Regions from separate parts of the Micromonospora sp. DT53 genome, predicted to be linked through region 3. Evidence: riboswitches for the same ligand, from Rfam matches in the RefSeq annotation. Region 3 holds a riboswitch; each other region holds the start of a gene.

Region 1 (4,206 bases), on a different contig from region 3:
TTTCGCCAGATGTTGATAGGTGGAAAATCATTGCCGCCGTGATGATCCACCTGGGATGCATAAGGCAGCGATCAATATTGATATGACCATGTGACAGATGGTGAAGTGTCCTTCACCGAGCGGGATCTCCCGCCCATCGAGGAGGTAGTCCATGGCCCTCCGCACGCCCATCCCCCTCCGCCGCGTCCTGGTGCTCGCTGTCGTCACCGGGCTGGGCATCGTCACCGTCGCCGCCGGTCCGGTCGCCGCCCGGCCGGCCCCGGACCGCACCGCCGAGCCGGCCGCGGCCAGCTACCGGGTGCTCGGGCCCCGGACCCTCGCCGACCGCAACGCGGTGGCCCGCACCGGGGCCGCCATCGACTACTCCGAACATGGGGTGCTGCACATCTCGGCCACCGCGGGCGAGGCCGCCGCGATCGGCAAGCTCGGCTTCCGGCTGGAACCGCTGGCCCCGCCGCCCAACGCCGAGCGCGGCGCCGGCGAGATCGGCACCATGGCCTTCCCGCCGGCCGACTCCAACTACCACGACTACGCGGAACTGACAGCCGTCGTGAACCAGGTCGTCGCCGACCACCCGGCGATCGCCCGCAAGATCAGCATCGGTTCGTCGTACGAGGGCCGCGACCTGATGGCGGTGAAGATCTCCGACAACGTCGGCACCGACGAGAACGAGCCGGAGATCCTGTTCAACTCCCAGCAGCACGCCCGCGAGCACCTGACCGTCGAGATGGCGATCTACCTGCTCAACCTCTTCACCGACAGCTACGGCAGTGACTCCCGGATCACCAACATCGTCAACGGCCGGGAGATCTGGATCGTGCCGACGGTCAACCCGGACGGCAGCGAGTACGACATCGCCACCGGCTCGTACCGATCCTGGCGCAAGAACCGGCAGCCCAACAGCGGCTCGTCCAACGTGGGCACCGACCTGAACCGCAACTGGGGCTACAACTGGGGATGCTGCGGCGGCTCGTCCGGCACCACCTCGTCGGAGACCTACCGTGGCCCGTCGGCGTTCTCCGCGCCCGAGACGCAGGCGCTGCGCAACTTCGTCAACGGCCGGGTGGTCGGCGGTGTGCAGCAGATCAAGGCCAACATCGACTTCCACACGTACTCGGAGCTGGTGCTCTGGCCGTACGGCTACACCACGGCGAACACCGCCACCGGCCTGAACGCGGACCAGTACAACACCTTCGCCACCATCGGCCAGCAGATGGCGGCCACCAACAACTACACGCCTGAGCAGTCCAGCGACCTCTACATCACCGACGGGGACAGCCTCGACTGGATGTGGGCCACCCACAACATCTGGGCCTACACCTTCGAGATGTACCCGGGCTCCTCCGGCGGCGGGGGCTTCTACCCGCCCGACGAGGTGATCGGAGCGCAGACCTCGCGCAACCGGGAGGCGGTGCTGATCCTCAGCGAGTACGCCGACTGCCCGTACCGGGCCATCGGCAAGCAGGCGCAGTACTGCGGCGGTGGTGGCGGCACCACTGTCTGGTCGGACACCTTCGAGACCGCCACCGGCTGGACCATCAACCCGGGCGGCACCGACACCGCCACCCTCGGCGCGTTCGAACGGGGCGCCGCCCAGGCGACCACGTCCTCCGGAGCCAAGCAGCTCACCCCGTACGCCGGATCCAACGACCTGGTCACCGGCCGGCTGGCCGGCTCGGCGGCCGGTGACTACGACGTCGACGGCGGCGTGACAAGCGCCAGGTCCCCGGCGGTGACCCTGCCGTCGTCCGGCACGCTGACCCTGTCGCTCGCCTGGTACCTGGCGCACGGCTCGAACGCCTCGTCGGCGGACTACCTGCGGGTGAGCGTGGTGCACAACGGCGGCACCACCGCGCTGCTCACCCAGGCCGGCGCGGCCAGCAACCGCAACGGGAGTTGGGCGGTAGCCAACCTCAACCTCACCCCGTACGCCGGCCAGTCGGTCCGCGTGCTCGTCGAGGCGGCTGACGCGTCCGGGGCCAGCCTGGTGGAGGCGGCTGTGGACAACGTCACCATCACTTCCTCCTGATCGGGTGGGGCCCCGTCCCGCCCCGGCGGGGCCCCACCACCCGTTCCCGACCCTCCAGATCCGGGACATATCCCTCGACGCGCGACGGGCCACCGATCGCGCGTCGTCGATCAACCCTTGATCGATCCAGCACGTCGGGGCGGTGCGCTACCGTCTTACCGACAAGTCCGCAGCGAAGCCGGTGCTCATCCCGGCGCTGTCCCGCAACTGTGATGCCCCACCTGTCGGTGGGGACGAGCCAGGTCGCCTGCGGACCGGTCGCGAAACGCGCTCTCGAGGAAGGGCGCCTCGTGGGCGGGCGTACGGAAGTCCCTGTCGGCGAAGCACCACACTCCTCGACCGACAGGAGGCCCCCATGTTCAGACGTACCCCTCGGCTCTTCGCGGCGACCCTCGCGGTCACCGCGCTCGCCCTCGGCGCCTGCGCCGAGAAGGCCGACGACAAGCCGAGCACCGGCACCGCGGCCGCCGCCTACCCGGTCACCGTCGGCGCGCTCACCCTCGACAAGCGTCCCGAGAAGATCGTCGTGCTGTCGCCCACCGCCACCGAGATGCTCTTCGCGATCGGTGCCGGCCCGCAGGTGACAGCCGTCGACGACCAGTCGAACTACCCGGCCGACGCGCCCAAGACCGACCTCTCCGCCTTCCAGCCGAACGCCGAGGCGATCGCCGGTAAGAACCCGGACCTCGTGGTGCTCTCCGACGACCGCAACAAGATCGTCGATCAGCTCGGCAAGCTGAAGATCCCGGTGTACCAGACCCCGGCGGCGGTCACCCTCGACGACTCGTACCGGCAGATCACCGAGCTGGGCACGCTGACCGGGCACGCCGACCAGGCCACCGACGTCGCCACCCGGATGAAGGACGACATCGCCAAGCTGGTCAAGGACCTGCCGCAGCGCGCCGAGAAGCTCACCTACTTCCACGAGTTGGGCCCGGAGCTGTACAGCGCCACCAGCAAGACCTTCATCGGCTCGCTCTACAGCCAGGCCGGTCTGACAAACATCGCCGACCCGGCCGACGCGGACGGCAAGGACTTCGGCTACCCGCAGCTGTCCCAGGAGTTCGTGGTCAAGGCCGACCCGGACTTCGTCTTCCTGGCCGACGCCAAGTGCTGCCAGCAGAGCGCCGACACGGTCAAGGCCCGCAGTGGCTGGGCCGGCCTCACCGCGGTGAAGAACAACCAGGTCGTGGCCCTGGACGACGACATCGCCTCCCGCTGGGGCCCACGGGTCGTGGACCTGCTCCGGGTCATCATCGACGCGGTCGCCAAGGTGCCCGCGTGACCGTCGTCCGTCGGTGACCGAGCCGCTGTCCGCGGCCCGGCCCGCCGGGCTGCTGTCTGGGGCCCGGCCCGCCGGGCTGCGCAAACGTTGGCTGGTCGCGGGGTTGGTCGCGGTGCTCGTCGCGCTCGTCGTCGGGGTGTCGCTCGGCCCGGTGAGTCTGCCCCCGGGCAGCGTCGCCGCCGAGCTGCTCAACCTGTTTCCCGGGGTGCACCTGGACAGCGGGTTGACCGAGCGCGAGATCGCGATCGTCACCGAGCTGCGCCTACCCCGCGTGGTGCTGGGCCTGCTCGTCGGCGGCCTGCTCGCCATGGCCGGCGGGTGCTACCAGGGCGTGTTCCGCAACCCGCTGGCCGACCCGTACCTGCTCGGTGTGGCCGCCGGCGCCGGCCTCGCGGTCACCGCGGCGATCGCCCTCGGCGGCGCCGGCCAGCAGGGCACGCTCTCCGGGCTGCCGATGACCGTTCCGTTGGCCGCGTTCGCCGGTTCCCTGCTGGCCGTGACGATGACCTACGTGCTCGGCGCGGCCGGAGGCCGACGCGGGTCACCGGCGATGCTGATCCTGGCCGGGGTGGCGGTCTCCGCGTTCCTGTCCGCCGGTCAGACGTACCTCCTGCAACGACACGCCGACAGCATCCAGCCGGTCTACTCCTGGTTGCTCGGCCGGCTGGCCACCGCCGGTTGGCACGACGTGCTGCTGGTGCTGCCGTACGCCGCGCTGACCACTGTGGTGGTGCTGCTGCACCGCCGCGAGTTGGACGTCCTCGCGCTCGGCGACGACGAGGCGAGAAGCCTCGGTCTGCACCCGCAGCGCACCCGCTACCTGTTGATCGCCGCCGCCTCCCTGGGCACCGCGGCGGCGGTCTCCGCGACCGGGCTGATCGGCTTCGTCGGC
Region 2 (4,206 bases), on a different contig from region 3:
AGACCGAGGGAGATCGCGCACAGGGGTGACCCGTGGATGAAGTTGACGGTGCCGTCGACGGGATCGAGTGCCCAGGTGAGAGTGCTGTTGTCGCCACTGCTGCCGTACTCCTCGCCGAGGAACCCGATGTCAGGTGCCTTGGCGGCCAGATGATCGCGAACCCTTCGCTCGATGGCGAAGTCCAACTCGGAAGCCATGTCGCGGTCACCCTTGAAGGTCAGCGCGCCGGGCTGAAGCGTCCGCATCAGATCATGCGCCAGGTCGACGGCCTCCTGTGCGAGGGGAAGGAGGCGAGCGTAGTCGGTCATAGCTGGCGGCTGCGGTCCCAGAGCGAGCTGAACATCGCGTCGAATATCGGGTAGAGGCCGGAGGGTCCCGCGTTGCGCTCGATGACCAACGTCGGGCAGTCGACGCCCCGCATCTGCGGTAGGTAGTGCTGAACGACGCAGATACGGTCGTCGATCAGAAGCACGTTGGCCCGAATGGCCTCGTCATAGACGCCGATGGTGAGGTGGTCTCGGACACCTGCGGGGAGCCGGTCACGAATGCGGCGTGCCAGGTTCTGGATGTTGAGTTCGGTGAGAGCGCTCAGGTGTCCGTCCGGATAGTCGTCCTCACGCTCCTGCCGCCTGATCGCCTCACCGGCCGGATCAAGGAACAGGCAACGGAGGTGGGTGCCGGCGGTGAGGAGCTTCAGGAGGCGGTTGTCGGCGTACTGCTGACAAATGAGGTTGAGCGACAGGCCGGACGCCCGGATGTCCGTGGCACTGTCGAAGAGAACGTGCGGAGGCAGTTCCGCCACGAAATCTGACCGGCTGGCATAGACCGCGGTGACGTCGGCGCACTGGTCCCGCGCAGTCTTCGCCGCGTGCGGCCCCCTGACGTTGAGTTCGGCTGGCATCCGGCTGCGTTCGCCGAGCAGGAGCGTCATGCGCGCGTGGCGTGGCATCGACAGGCCGGCGCAGATGCGGGTGAGGACGTCGATGCTGCTGACCCGGCGGGCACCGCTGATGATCTCGCTCACCTGAGCCTGGCTGAGACCGGTGGCGACACCGACTGTGGTTTGGCTGGCGTGCGTGGCTCGTTGGACGAGGCGGAATACTTGAGCGACGTCGCGAGCGGCCAAAGCATCGACCATCTCGGTGCTGTCCCACAGCAGGTCGGGGATGGTAAGCGCGACAGCCGCAACTGTGCCGCCGCGTGGCCGTGCTCCCGCGCCCAACTTGATCTCGTCGCCGAGTTCTACGGACACTCGCTGGCGCTGGCCCTCTACCTGACGTCCTGTCTGAACGAGGCCATCAACGACTTGTACAGCCTCGGCGGTCGCCCCGACCTTGCCGTGCTGCATGCGCGTTTCCTCGGCTGGCTGTCGTTGACCCGCCGGCCGCGCCGGTCTGGGCACGGATGACCCAGGGCTGACGCGTCGACACCGATATTTCCGCAGGTCAATGTGGTGAGCGGGGCCGGGTGACGGCGGGGTCCGCGTTGACCGGCAGCGCGGCGGTGTGGCAGCATTCGCGGCCTGACGGCAGTGAAGGAAGTCGGTGCAATTCCGACGCGGTCCCGCCACTGTCACCGGGGAGCGATCCCCCCTCGTGAGTCACGGCCGTGTGTCTGCGGTTGGAAGGCCGGGGGAGAGCGTCGATCCGGAAGCCAGGATACTTCGGCCGTCGGGACGTACCCCAGGGCGTGGACACCCGAGGAGGACCCGATGACGCACGGCGTCTCATTCATCGACGATCATCGTCGTATTGCGCTCCAGGCAGTGCATTCCAAGGGCACCGGCCACCGGCACCGCTGAGCTGATCGCCTGACGCTGTCCGGCCCCGACGCCCGCGTCGCCCCGACCCCCGCGTCGGCGCGCCGCCCGCTCGGGCCGTCGTACCGGCTGACGCCGCACCCACCCGCATCGTCCCCGGGCGCCCCGTGAGGGCCCCAGGGCGTCACTTTCCGGAGCCTGCCGTGCGCATCCTGCTGCTGTCCACCGCCGACACCGACCTGCTGGCCGCCCGCGCCAGCGGCGCCGACTACCGGTTGGCCAACCCCGCGCGGGTCACCGTCGAGGAGGTGCCCGCCCTGCTCGACGGGGTCGACCTCGTCGTCGTACGCCTGCTCGGCGGTCGGCAGGCGTGGCCGGACGGCCTCGCCGCGGTGCTCGCCACCGGCGTGCCGACTGTCGTGCTCGGCGGTGAGGCGCTGCCCGACGCGGAATTGATGGCCATCTCCACCGTGCCGTCCGGGGTCGTCACCCAGGCGCTGGCGTACCTGGTCGAGGGCGGGCCGGACAACCTGGGGCAGCTGGCCCGGTTCCTCTCCGACACGGTGCTGCTCACCGGCGAGGGGTTCGCCCCGCCCGCACCCACCCCGGCGTACGGCGTGCACGGTGAACACCCCGCCGACCCGGACCGACCCACCGTGGGAATCGTCTTCTACCGGGCGCACGCCCTCGCCGGCAACACCGGTTTCGTCGACGTGCTGGCGGACGCCGTCCACAGGGCCGGCGGCAACCCGCTGCCGATCTTCTGCGGTTCGCTGCGCGGGCTGACCGTGGGCGCCGGACCGCTCGGGCTCTTCGCCCGCTGTGACGCGCTGCTGGTCACGGTGCTCGCCGCCGGCGGCGCGGTGGCGGCGGACGCCTCCGGTGGCGGCGACGAGGACGCCTGGGACGTCGGCGCCCTGGCCGCCCTGGACGTGCCTGTCATCCAGGCCCTCTGCCTGACCAGCACCCGCGCGCAGTGGGCCGACAGCGACGCCGGGATGTCCCCGTTGGACGCGGCGATGCAGGTGGCCATCCCCGAGTTCGACGGCCGGATCGTCACCGTGCCGTTCTCGTTCAAGCAGATCGACGCCGACGGGCTCTCGGTCTACGCGGCCGACCCCGAGCGGGCCGCCCGGGTCGCCGGGATCGCGGTGCGCCACGCCCGGCTGCGGTACGTGCCGCACGCCGACAAGCGGGTCGCCGTGGTGCTCAGCTCGTACCCCACCAAGCACTCCCGGGTCGGTAACGCGGTCGGGTTGGACACTCCGGCCTCGGCGGTCCGGCTGTTCGCCGCGCTCGCCGAGGCCGGCTACGACCTGGGTGACGCGCCCCCACCCGACGACGGTGACGCACTGATCCACGCGCTGATCGCCGCCGGTGGTCACGACGTGGAGTGGCTCACCCCGGAGCAGTTGGCCGCCGCGGAGGCCCGGATACCGGGACCGACGTACCAGCGCTGGTTCGACCAGGTCCCGGCCGAACTGCGCGAGCGGATGCGGGAGCACTGGGGTGAGCCGCCCGGCGAGTTGTACACCGAGGGCGGCGACATCGTGCTCGCCGGGCTGCGTTTCGGCAACGTGGTGCTGCTGATCCAGCCGCCCCGCGGTTTCGGGGAGAACCCGATCGCCATCTACCACGACCCGGACCTGCCGCCCAGCCACCATTACCTGGCCGCGTACCGCTGGTTGACCGCGCCCGTCGCGGACGGCGGCTTCGGCGCGGACGCCGTGGTGCACCTCGGCAAGCACGGCACCCTGGAGTGGTTGCCCGGCAAGGGCCTCGGCCTCGCCGCCGACTGCGCGCCCGACGCGGTCCTCGGCGACCTGCCGCTGGTGTACCCGTTCATCGTCAACGACCCCGGCGAGGGCACCCAGGCCAAGCGGCGGGCGCACGCCGTGGTCGTCGACCACCTGGTCCCGCCGATGGCCCGCGCCGAGACCTACGGCGACCTGGCCAAACTGGAGCAACTGCTCGACGAGTACGCGACCGTGCAGGCCCTCGACCCGGCCAAGGCGCCCACCGTGCGGGCCCAGATCTGGGACCTGGTGCGCGCCGCCGAGCTGCATCACGACCTGCACGCCGAGGCGATGCCCGACGCGGACGACTTCGACGAGTTCGTGCTGCACCTGGACGGGTACCTGTGCGAGGTCAAGGACGTGCAGATCCGCGACGGGCTGCACATCCTCGCCGACGCGCCCACCGGCGAACCGCGGGTCAACCTGGTCCTCGCGGTGCTGCGCGCCCCGCAGATCTGGGGCGGCGCCCGTGCCCTGCCCGGTCTGCGGCAGGCCCTCGCCGTCGCGTACTCCCTCGACGAGCAGGAGCTGCTCGCGACGCCGGGACAGCGCCTGGCCCTGCCCCCGGCGCTGACCGACGTGGTGGACGGACCGGCCGGCACCGCCGCCGACGCGATCGACCTCATCGAGGCCCTCGCCCGGCGGCTGGTC
Region 3 (4,206 bases):
TGCCGGGACAGGTAGAGGCGGCCCTCAGGGCTGTTGACGTGCTGGTAGAGGTTGAGCACCAGGTTGTTCGCGACGATCGTGTCACCGGTGGCGAAGAACGCCACCAGTCGGCTGACCAGGTGCCGTTCGGCCGGTGACAGCTTGTCCAGGTCGGCGAGGTCGGCATGCAGGTCGACCTCCTCGACGGTCCAGGTGTTGCGGATGGCGTCGCGGAACCTGTCGAAGAAGTGCGGGTAGCGCATCGGACGGAGAGTGAGGTCCATCCCGGGGTCGAGCAGCATGTGTGTGGTCCTCGTGTCGGTGGTGGCGTCGGCGGGCGTCACTGGCAGGCCTCGCACGACTCGGGGTTCTCCAGCGAGCAGGCCAGCGCCTCCGCGTCGACGGCGACGGGTGCGAGGGGCGCGACGGCGCTGACGGTGGCCTGCTGGATCCGCGTGGCGGGGCGCGAGCGCAGGTAGTAGGTGGTCTTCAGCCCGGCCTTCCAGGCGTACAGGTACATCGAGGAGAGCTTGCCGATGGTCGGCGCGGCCAGGAACAGGTTCAGCGACTGGGACTGGTCGATGAACGGGGCGCGGGCGGCGGCCAGGTCGATCAGCGCCCGCTGCGGCAGCTCCCACGCGGTGCGGAACAACTCCCGTACGCCGGCCGGCAGCTCGTCGACGTCCTGCACCGACCCCTCCGCCCGCTTGATCGCCGAACGGATCCGCTCGGTCCACAGACCGCGGGCCTTCAGCTCGCGTACCAGAGCGGTGTTGACCTGGAGGAACTCCCCCGACAGGGTCTCGCGCTTGAACAGGTTGGACACCTGCGGCTCGATGCACTCGTAGCACCCGGCGATCGAGGCGATGGTCGCGGTCGGCGCGACCGCCACGAGCAGCGAGTTGCGCAGCCCGTACGCCTCGACCCGCTCCCGCAACGCGTCCCACCGCGCGGCCTGCGTGCCCTGGACACCCCACAGGTCGGGCTGCAGCTGACCCCTCGCGGCCCGGGTCTGCGGGTACGCCGGGTGCGCGCCGAAGTCGCGCGCCAGGTCGGCGGAGGTCTCCAGCGCCGTCAGGTACAACTCCTCGCTGATCCGGGTGGACAGCTCCCGCGCGGCCGGCGAGTCGAACGGCAGCCGCAGCGCGAAGAAGACGTCCTGCAGGCCCATCAGCCCGAGCCCGACCGGCCGCCAGCGGGGGTTGCTCGCCGCCGCCTGCGCGGTCGGGTAGTAGTTGATGTCGATGACCCGGTCGAGGAAGGTCACCGCGGTCCGCACCGTGGCGCGCAGCCGCTCCCAGTCGATGCCGCCGTCGGTGAGGTGGGCGGCGAGGTTCACCGAGCCGAGGTTGCACACGGCGGTCTCGGCGTCACTGGACACCTCGACGATCTCGGTGCAGAGGTTGGACAGGTGCACCACGTTGCCGGGCTCGGCGGTCTGGTTGCAGAGTCGGTTGGCGGCGTCCTTGAAGGTCATCCACCCGTTGCCGGTCTGGGCGAGGGTGCGCATCATCTTCCCGTACAGCTCCCGCGCCGGGATCTGCCGCACGTAGCGGCCCTGCGCCTCGGCCTGCCGGTACGCGGCGTCGAACCGCTCCCCCCACAGGTCGGGCAGCTCGGGCACCTCGTGCGGGTCGAACAGCGACCACGGCTCGTCGGCCTCGACCCGGCGCATGAACTCGTCCGGGATCCAGTTGGCCAGGTTGAGGTTGTGGGTGCGGCGGGCGTCCTCGCCGGTGTTGTCCCGCAGTTGCAGGAACTCCTCGATGTCCGGGTGCCACGGCTCCAGGTAGACGCAGGCCGCGCCCTTGCGCCGGCCGCCCTGGTTGACCGCGGCGACGCTCGCGTCCAGCGTGCGCAGCCACGGCACGATCCCGTTGGACTGCCCGTTCGTGCCCCGGATCAGCGCGCCGCGGGAGCGGACCCGGGAGTACGCGATGCCGATGCCACCGGCGAACTTGGACAGGTTGGCGACCTGGGCGTACCGCTGGTAGATCGAGTCCAGCTCGTCGAGCGGCGAGTCGACCAGGTAGCAGGAGGACATCTGGGTGTGCCGGGTACCGGAGTTGAACAAGGTCGGTGAGCTGGGCAGGTAGGCCAGGCTGGACATCAGCCGGTAGAAGTCGACCGCCTCGTCCGCCGTCCGGGACAGGCCACAGGCCACCCGCAGCAGCCAGTACTGCGGGGTCTCCAGCACCAGTCGGCTGGTGGGGTGGCGCAACAGATAGCGGTCGTACACGGTGCGCAGGCCGAAGTACTCGAACCGGCGGTCGCCGTCGGGGTCGATGGCGTGGTCGAGCGTCGCGGCGTGTGCGGCGACGAACGCGGCGGTGTCGTCACCGATCAGGCCCTCGGCGTGGCCGACCCGGATCGCCGCGCTGAACGAGGTGATGCCCTGTCGACGCACCTCCTTGTCGACGTAGCCGGCCAGCAGCCGCGCGGCGAGGCGCGAGTACTGCGGCTCCTCCCCGATCATCTCGGCCGCGGTCTGGATGGACAGCCGGTCCAGTTCGGCAGTGGTCGCGCCGTCGTAGAGGCCGCTGATGGTGCGGGTGGCCACCCGCATCGGGTCGACGTCGGTCAGGTCGTCGGCCCACCGCTCGACCGCCCGGACGATCTTGTTCACGTCCACGGGTTCGGTGGCGCCGTCGCGCTTGCGAACCTGCATCGGCGACCGCCGCAGGGTCGCGTCGCCGCTGGCCGGGACTACCTCGGTGACTGTCACCACTCGCTCCTCGGAGTTCGAGACCTGGTGGCCCGGACGCGAGGAGACAGACACCGACGGACGCCACGCCAGCGCGGCGTGGGTCAGGTGGCGTCAGCCGTCCCACGCGGCCTCGGACCGCCGCCCACCCGGGTGCGGGTACGCGGCGCGCTGGCAGGTCTTCGGACTCGCGGGCACGACCGGTCTCGCCGGTCTCCTACTGGCCGTCGCTTCCCAGGCCCATTGGTGACCCAGTGCTGATGACGGCTGTCGTTCCCACTCACCGCTGCGGGACAGTCCCGGATTTCCACCGGGTTCCCTGTTGCCTCGACCGCCCCGGATGAGCGGCCGAACCAGCTGCGCTCGACACCATATATAGGGACGCAGCCGTTGTCACACCCCACATGTCGGTCTCGGGCGTGTCGGGACCGGGGCGGTGACCACCGTCACCAACGCGGCCGACCACGCCACGCCGGCCGACGCCAGGCGACGGGGACGGGGCCCCGCGCGCGTGTCGACAATCGACAAAGATGTGATCTATCAAGGCGGCAAACATCATACGTATGCGGGGCCCACGATGATCAACATCGTTGACTAGCCGGAGCAGTCCTTCGTATACTCCCAGTGATCATCTGATCTTTAGCCTAGCTGGGCGAGGAGCGCATGCCGCAGATCACCGCCGTCACCGTCGAAGACGTCCGCTTCCCCACCTCCCTGACCGCTGACGGGTCAGACGCCATGAACAAGGACGGCGACTACTCGGCGGCCTACGTCGTCCTGCACACCGACGGCGTCGACGGCGTGGGTGCGCCACTCGCGGGGCACGGCCTGACCTTCACCATCGGTCGAGGCAACGACATCGTCGCGGCGGCGGCGGTCCACCAGGCACAGCTCCTCGTGGGCCTGGACGTGGCGACGATGGCAGCGGACATGGGCGCGGTCTACCGCCTCCTGACCTCCGACTCCCAGCTGCGGTGGCTCGGCCCGGAAAAGGGTGTCGTCCACCTGTCGCTGGCGGCCGTGCTGAACGCGTCGTGGGACCTGGTCGCCCGGGTCGCCGACAAGCCGCTGTGGCGGCTGCTCGTCGACATGTCCCCCGAGCAACTCGTCGACATCGCGGACCTGCGCTACCTGTCCGACGCGCTGACCCGGGACGAGGCACTGGCCATCCTGCGGGCCAAGGAGGCCACGAAGGCCGCCCGCCTCGCCGAGCTCGACCGAACCGGCTACCCCGCCTACACCACCTCGGCGGGCTGGCTCGGCTACGGCGACGACAAGCTGCGCCGACTGTGCCAGGAGGCGGTGGACACCGGCTACGGCTACGTCAAGCTCAAGGTGGGCGCCAACCTCGACGACGACATCCGCCGATGCGCGATCGCGCGGGAGATCCTCGGGCCGGACCGCAACCTGATGATCGACGCCAACCAGGTGTGGGACGTCGGTCAGGCCATCGAGTGGGTCACCGCCCTCGCCCGGTTCACGCCACTGTGGATCGAGGAGCCGACCAGCCCCGACGACATCCT
Region 4 (4,206 bases), on a different contig from region 3:
GGCGGAGTGGGCCGATACTCGTCGCCGTAGAGGCACCGAGCGCGCTCCGTCAAGGTGCTGTGCATGCCACAAACCCTACGACGCCATCATTTCTGACGCTGAGCTGATTGAGGACGCAATGCATCGGTGCCGGCATCTTCGGAGCCCGCCTTGACCTGCGCAACTGCGGCTCAACCTGAGATGTCCACGACGACCTTGCCATCGGCGGTGCCGTCGACGACCAGCCGGTGGGCGTCCATGACCGTGTCGAGCGTGAACGCGCGCGGATCCAGTCGCGGGCGCAACGCACCGGCATCGGCCAGCGTCGCGATCTCGCGCAGGATGTCGCCATGGTGTTCGCGGCCCCGTCCGGTGAGCATCGGCAGCAGAGTGAACACGCCGGAGTAGGTCGCGCCACGGAACGACAGCGGGGCGAGCGAGTGTGAGCCCCAGCCCAGCGCGCTCACGACGTGCCCGTGATAGGTGCGTACCGCTGCGAACGACGCGTCGAGTGTCGCGCCACCGACGTTGTCGACGACGATGTCGAACCCCTCGCCGCCGGTGTGCCTCTCGACGTACTCCTCGACCTTGCTCACGGTGTAGTCGATCGGCACGGCGCCCAGGCTCTCGATCACCCGCATGCTCGCCGGCCTGCCCGTGGCGTACGCCTCGGCGCCGCGCGCCTGGGCGAGTTGCACGCCCACGTACCCGACACCTCCGGCGCCGCCGTGCACCAGCACCTTCTGCCCGGCGCGGACTCCGGCCCGGTCGACCAGCCCCTCCCAGGAGGTGATCGCCGCCAGCGGCAGGGCGGCGGCCTCCCGCATCGAGAGGCTCGTCGGCTTGCGGGCCAGCAGTCGGGCGTCCACCGCGGCGTACTCGGCCAGCGAGCCCTGCAGGTCGCCGACGCCCCCGCACAGCCCGTACACCTCGTCTCCCGGGTCGAACCCGGTCACCTCCGTGCCGATCGCCGCGACGACGCCGGCAAGGTCCAGGCCGAGCACCGCAGGCAGCTCGACACGCGCGTGCGCGGCCTTTCCAGCCTGGATCTTCGTGTCGAGCGGGTTGACCCCGCTGGCGACGATCCGCACCAACACCTGGCCGGGCCCGGGGGTGGGTTGATCGATCTCCTCGACCGTCAGCGGAACGTCGAACGCCCGCAGCACCGCAGCGCGCATAACCATCCACACTCTCCGTGATCGAGGCTTCACCTGGACGCTATCCGACCAGATCGACGGCGGGGCGGGTTCCTCGACGGTGGGGCATCCAGCTCGCCGCCCCACCGGCCAGCGCCGCGCCGGACGGACCACGGGTCAGTCGTCTTCGGCACCGTCGAGCAGCGCGCGCCGCAACGCCAGCCGGTGCTTCCGGCGGATCTCCGCCTCCCGGTACCGTCGCCGGTCCCCGTCGGTCTCCGGTAGCAGCGGCGGCACCGTGCGAGGCTGGCCGTCGTCGTCGATGGCGACCATGACCAGGTGGGCGGTTGCCACGTCGGTGGGCGGGACCGCCCGGTCCCACCGGTCGGCGGTCACCTTGACCGCCACCTCCATCGAGCTGCGGCCGGCCCAGGTGATCCGGGCGTCGACGTGCACGACGTCACCGACCCGCACCGCGCGGAGAAACGCCGTCTCGTCGATGGCGGCGGTCACCGCCGGCCCGTCGGAGTGCCGGGCGGCGACCACACCGGCGACGGAGTCGATGAGGTTGAGGATCCGGCCGCCGTGCACCGTACCCATCAGGTTGGTGTGGTGCTGGTCCATGATCTGCGAAAGGGTCAGGTGCGACGCCGACGGCGCTCGGCCGGCGATCGTGGTGGTGTCGTGCACAGCGGTAGTCCGTCCCTCGGAACCCACACCGCCGGGTCGCGGACACACGCTGACGAGGACCTGGCCGCGCACCACACGCACGGCCCGTCGCCCGCCCAGCCCACCCGCGAGGCCGACGGCAGCGCACACGGTTGTGTACGCGGCGCAGGCAGGTCTTCGGACTCGCGGGCCTGACCGGTCGTGCCGGTCCCCTACTGGCCGTCGCTTCCCGGGCCGCTGGCCCAGTGCTGATGACGGCGGTCGTTCCCACTCACCGCTGCGGGGCAGCCCCGGATTTCCACCGGGTTCCCTCTTGCGACGCCCAGCCGGTCACGACGGGGCGAACCAGCGCCGCCGGCGAGCATAGCTGGCCAGGGAATCTGTCCACCCGGGGCGTCCGGCCGCGGCGGCGGATGACCTCATCGTCAACTTTTGCCATCTGAGGAAGAAGATCGCCGCCTCTTGAAAAAAGTCTCGCGAGGGTGAGGATATCCAGATGCGTCGTCTCCCCCAGACTTGCGGGCGGGTGGTCTCGGGCCTCCTCGCGTTCCTCCTCGCCTCGGCGATCGCCCTCCTCGCGTCCGCCCAACCCGCCGCAGCGCACGGGACCCTCGCCACGTCCACACCGGCGAGCGGCGCCACCGTGCGCGAACCGTTGACGTCGGTGCGGCTCCTCTTCACCGAGAAGGCCGCCGCCAACGCGTTCTTCACGATCACCGCCCCGGGCGGCACCCGTGTCGACAACGGCTGGTCGCAGGGGGAGCCGACGCCACTGGAGAAGCCGGTACGGGAGTACTTCCTGGTCAACGGGAAGTTCGAGCCACGGGAGTACACGACGGGATTCCCCGCGGTGGTGTCCGTCGCCCACCTGCCTGCCAAGGGCCAGTACTCGGTGAGCTACCTGTCGGTCGCCTCGGACGGCGACACCGTGCGGGGCACCCTGACCTTCCGTTACGACGGGCGGGTGACGACGGCGCCGAAGGGGTGGAGCCCGCCGTCGACCCAACCGGACCCGGCGCTGGTGGCCGCCACCGAGCAGCACAACACGTCCGGGCAGGCCTCGGCGGTGCCGACCACCGCGGAGGATCCGACGACCCCGCCGGCTGCGGCTGCCCCGTCGACCGGGTCGACCGAGGAGAGCGGTCCCGGGGCGCTGGCCTGGGCCGGCTGGGCGGCGGCTGTCGCGGCGGTCGGGGCGGTGGCCGGGTTCGTCGTCTGGCGTCGCCGATCCGCCGGCACACCCACCGGCCGGGGCCGTGCCTCGGCGGCGACCACCGGTCGCCGGGGCGGTGGCGCCCGTGCCACGAACAGGGCCGGCACCGGCAAGACCGGCGGCGGCAAGACCGTCGGGGACAAGACCGTCGGGGGCAAGACCGTCGGGGGCAAGACCGTCGGGGACAAGGCTGCCGCTGGCAAGGTCGGCGGAGGCAAGGTCGGCGTCGTTGCGCGTACCGCGAGCGACAAGCGGGGGTCCGCCACCGTGCCGGCGGCGCGCAAGGGCAACACGGTCGTCACGGCCCGCACGGACGTTGCTGTCGATCCGACGCCGACCGACCAGGCGACCAAGGCCCTCGCCAGCACGGACGGCGAGCCGACTGTCGACCCCGGACCACGGCCCGACACGGACCTCGCCGCCGCGACGCCTGGGTCCCGGTTGAACAACACCCACCTGGCGCTGTTCGTCGGTGGTCTGGTGGTGGCCCTGCTGGCCGGATTCGGGTTGGCCCGTATCGGCACGGCAGAAGAGAGTCCGGCGACCGGCAACGCACGACCGGCAGCCGGTGGACCGCCCGCCTCGGGGCAGGTGGGCTCGGCGACCGACGGGCACCAACACCCGGCCGGCACGGGGCCGCACACGCATCGGGGTGACGACGCGACGGGCGCGACGCTGGCGACCGGGACGACGGTCAGCGCCGGTGGGTACACCCTGCAACCGCTGGAGCGGTCCCAACCCTCCGGTGTACGCGCCGACTACCGGTTCCGGATCGTCGGGACCGACCGGCAGCCGGCAACGACCTTCGCGGTCGTCCACGACAAGCCGTTGCACATGATCGTGGTCGGCCGCGACCTGTCCGGCTACCAGCACTTGCACCCGACGATGGCGCCCGACGGCACCTGGAGCGTCCCCCTGACGCTGGCCCGGCCCGGCGGCTACCGCGTCTACGCCGACTTCTCCGTCACCGCGACCAACGGCACGCAGATCCCTCTCGTGCTGGGCGTCGACCACACCGTGCCCGGCGCGCACAACCCGACCGCGCTGCCGCCAGCGGCGGCACAGGCGACGGCTGGTCCGTACGCGGTGTCGATGACCGGCACCCCGACGGTGGGGGTGACGGCGCCGATGCACTTCCAGGTCAGCGCCGACCCGACCGTACCGGCGCAGTTGGAGCGGTACCTGGGCGCGTACGGGCACCTGGTCGTC

Evidence for each region. Region 3 has a riboswitch for cobalamin ahead of ACLQ3B_RS23415 (ribonucleoside-diphosphate reductase subunit alpha). Riboswitches for the same ligand answer to the same signal wherever they lie in the genome.
Region 1: it holds a riboswitch for cobalamin, as region 3 does, so the genes downstream of both, ACLQ3B_RS08730 (ABC transporter substrate-binding protein) here and ACLQ3B_RS23415 (ribonucleoside-diphosphate reductase subunit alpha) in region 3, are expected to answer to the same signal.
Region 2: it holds a riboswitch for cobalamin, as region 3 does, so the genes downstream of both, cobN (cobaltochelatase subunit CobN) here and ACLQ3B_RS23415 (ribonucleoside-diphosphate reductase subunit alpha) in region 3, are expected to answer to the same signal.
Region 4: it holds a riboswitch for cobalamin, as region 3 does, so the genes downstream of both, ACLQ3B_RS11700 (acyl-CoA thioesterase) here and ACLQ3B_RS23415 (ribonucleoside-diphosphate reductase subunit alpha) in region 3, are expected to answer to the same signal.

Annotation. Positions count from the first base shown of each region.
Region 1 covers NZ_JBNCKM010000002.1:623,261-627,466, reverse strand. The annotation lists gene ACLQ3B_RS08735 (M14 family metallopeptidase) at 152-2,029, shown strand; cobalamin riboswitch at 2,157-2,298, shown strand; gene ACLQ3B_RS08730 (ABC transporter substrate-binding protein) at 2,385-3,314, shown strand; gene ACLQ3B_RS08725 (FecCD family ABC transporter permease) at 3,328-4,206, shown strand, end outside.
Region 2 covers NZ_JBNCKM010000003.1:595,685-599,890, forward strand. The annotation lists gene ACLQ3B_RS14075 (inositol monophosphatase family protein) at 1-308, opposite strand, end outside; gene ACLQ3B_RS14080 (DUF5919 domain-containing protein) at 305-1,348, opposite strand; cobalamin riboswitch at 1,510-1,686, shown strand; gene cobN (cobaltochelatase subunit CobN) at 1,963-4,206, shown strand, end outside.
Region 3 covers NZ_JBNCKM010000007.1:349,791-353,996, reverse strand. The annotation lists gene ACLQ3B_RS23420 (ribonucleotide-diphosphate reductase subunit beta) at 1-281, opposite strand, end outside; gene ACLQ3B_RS23415 (ribonucleoside-diphosphate reductase subunit alpha) at 320-2,647, opposite strand; cobalamin riboswitch at 2,840-3,056, opposite strand; gene ACLQ3B_RS23410 (hypothetical protein) at 3,120-3,281, shown strand; gene ACLQ3B_RS23405 (enolase C-terminal domain-like protein) at 3,347-4,206, shown strand, end outside.
Region 4 covers NZ_JBNCKM010000003.1:57,031-61,236, reverse strand. The annotation lists gene ACLQ3B_RS11710 (hypothetical protein) at 1-65, opposite strand, end outside; gene ACLQ3B_RS11705 (zinc-dependent alcohol dehydrogenase family protein) at 171-1,163, opposite strand; gene ACLQ3B_RS11700 (acyl-CoA thioesterase) at 1,293-1,739, opposite strand; cobalamin riboswitch at 1,936-2,149, opposite strand; gene ACLQ3B_RS11695 (copper resistance CopC family protein) at 2,281-4,206, shown strand, end outside.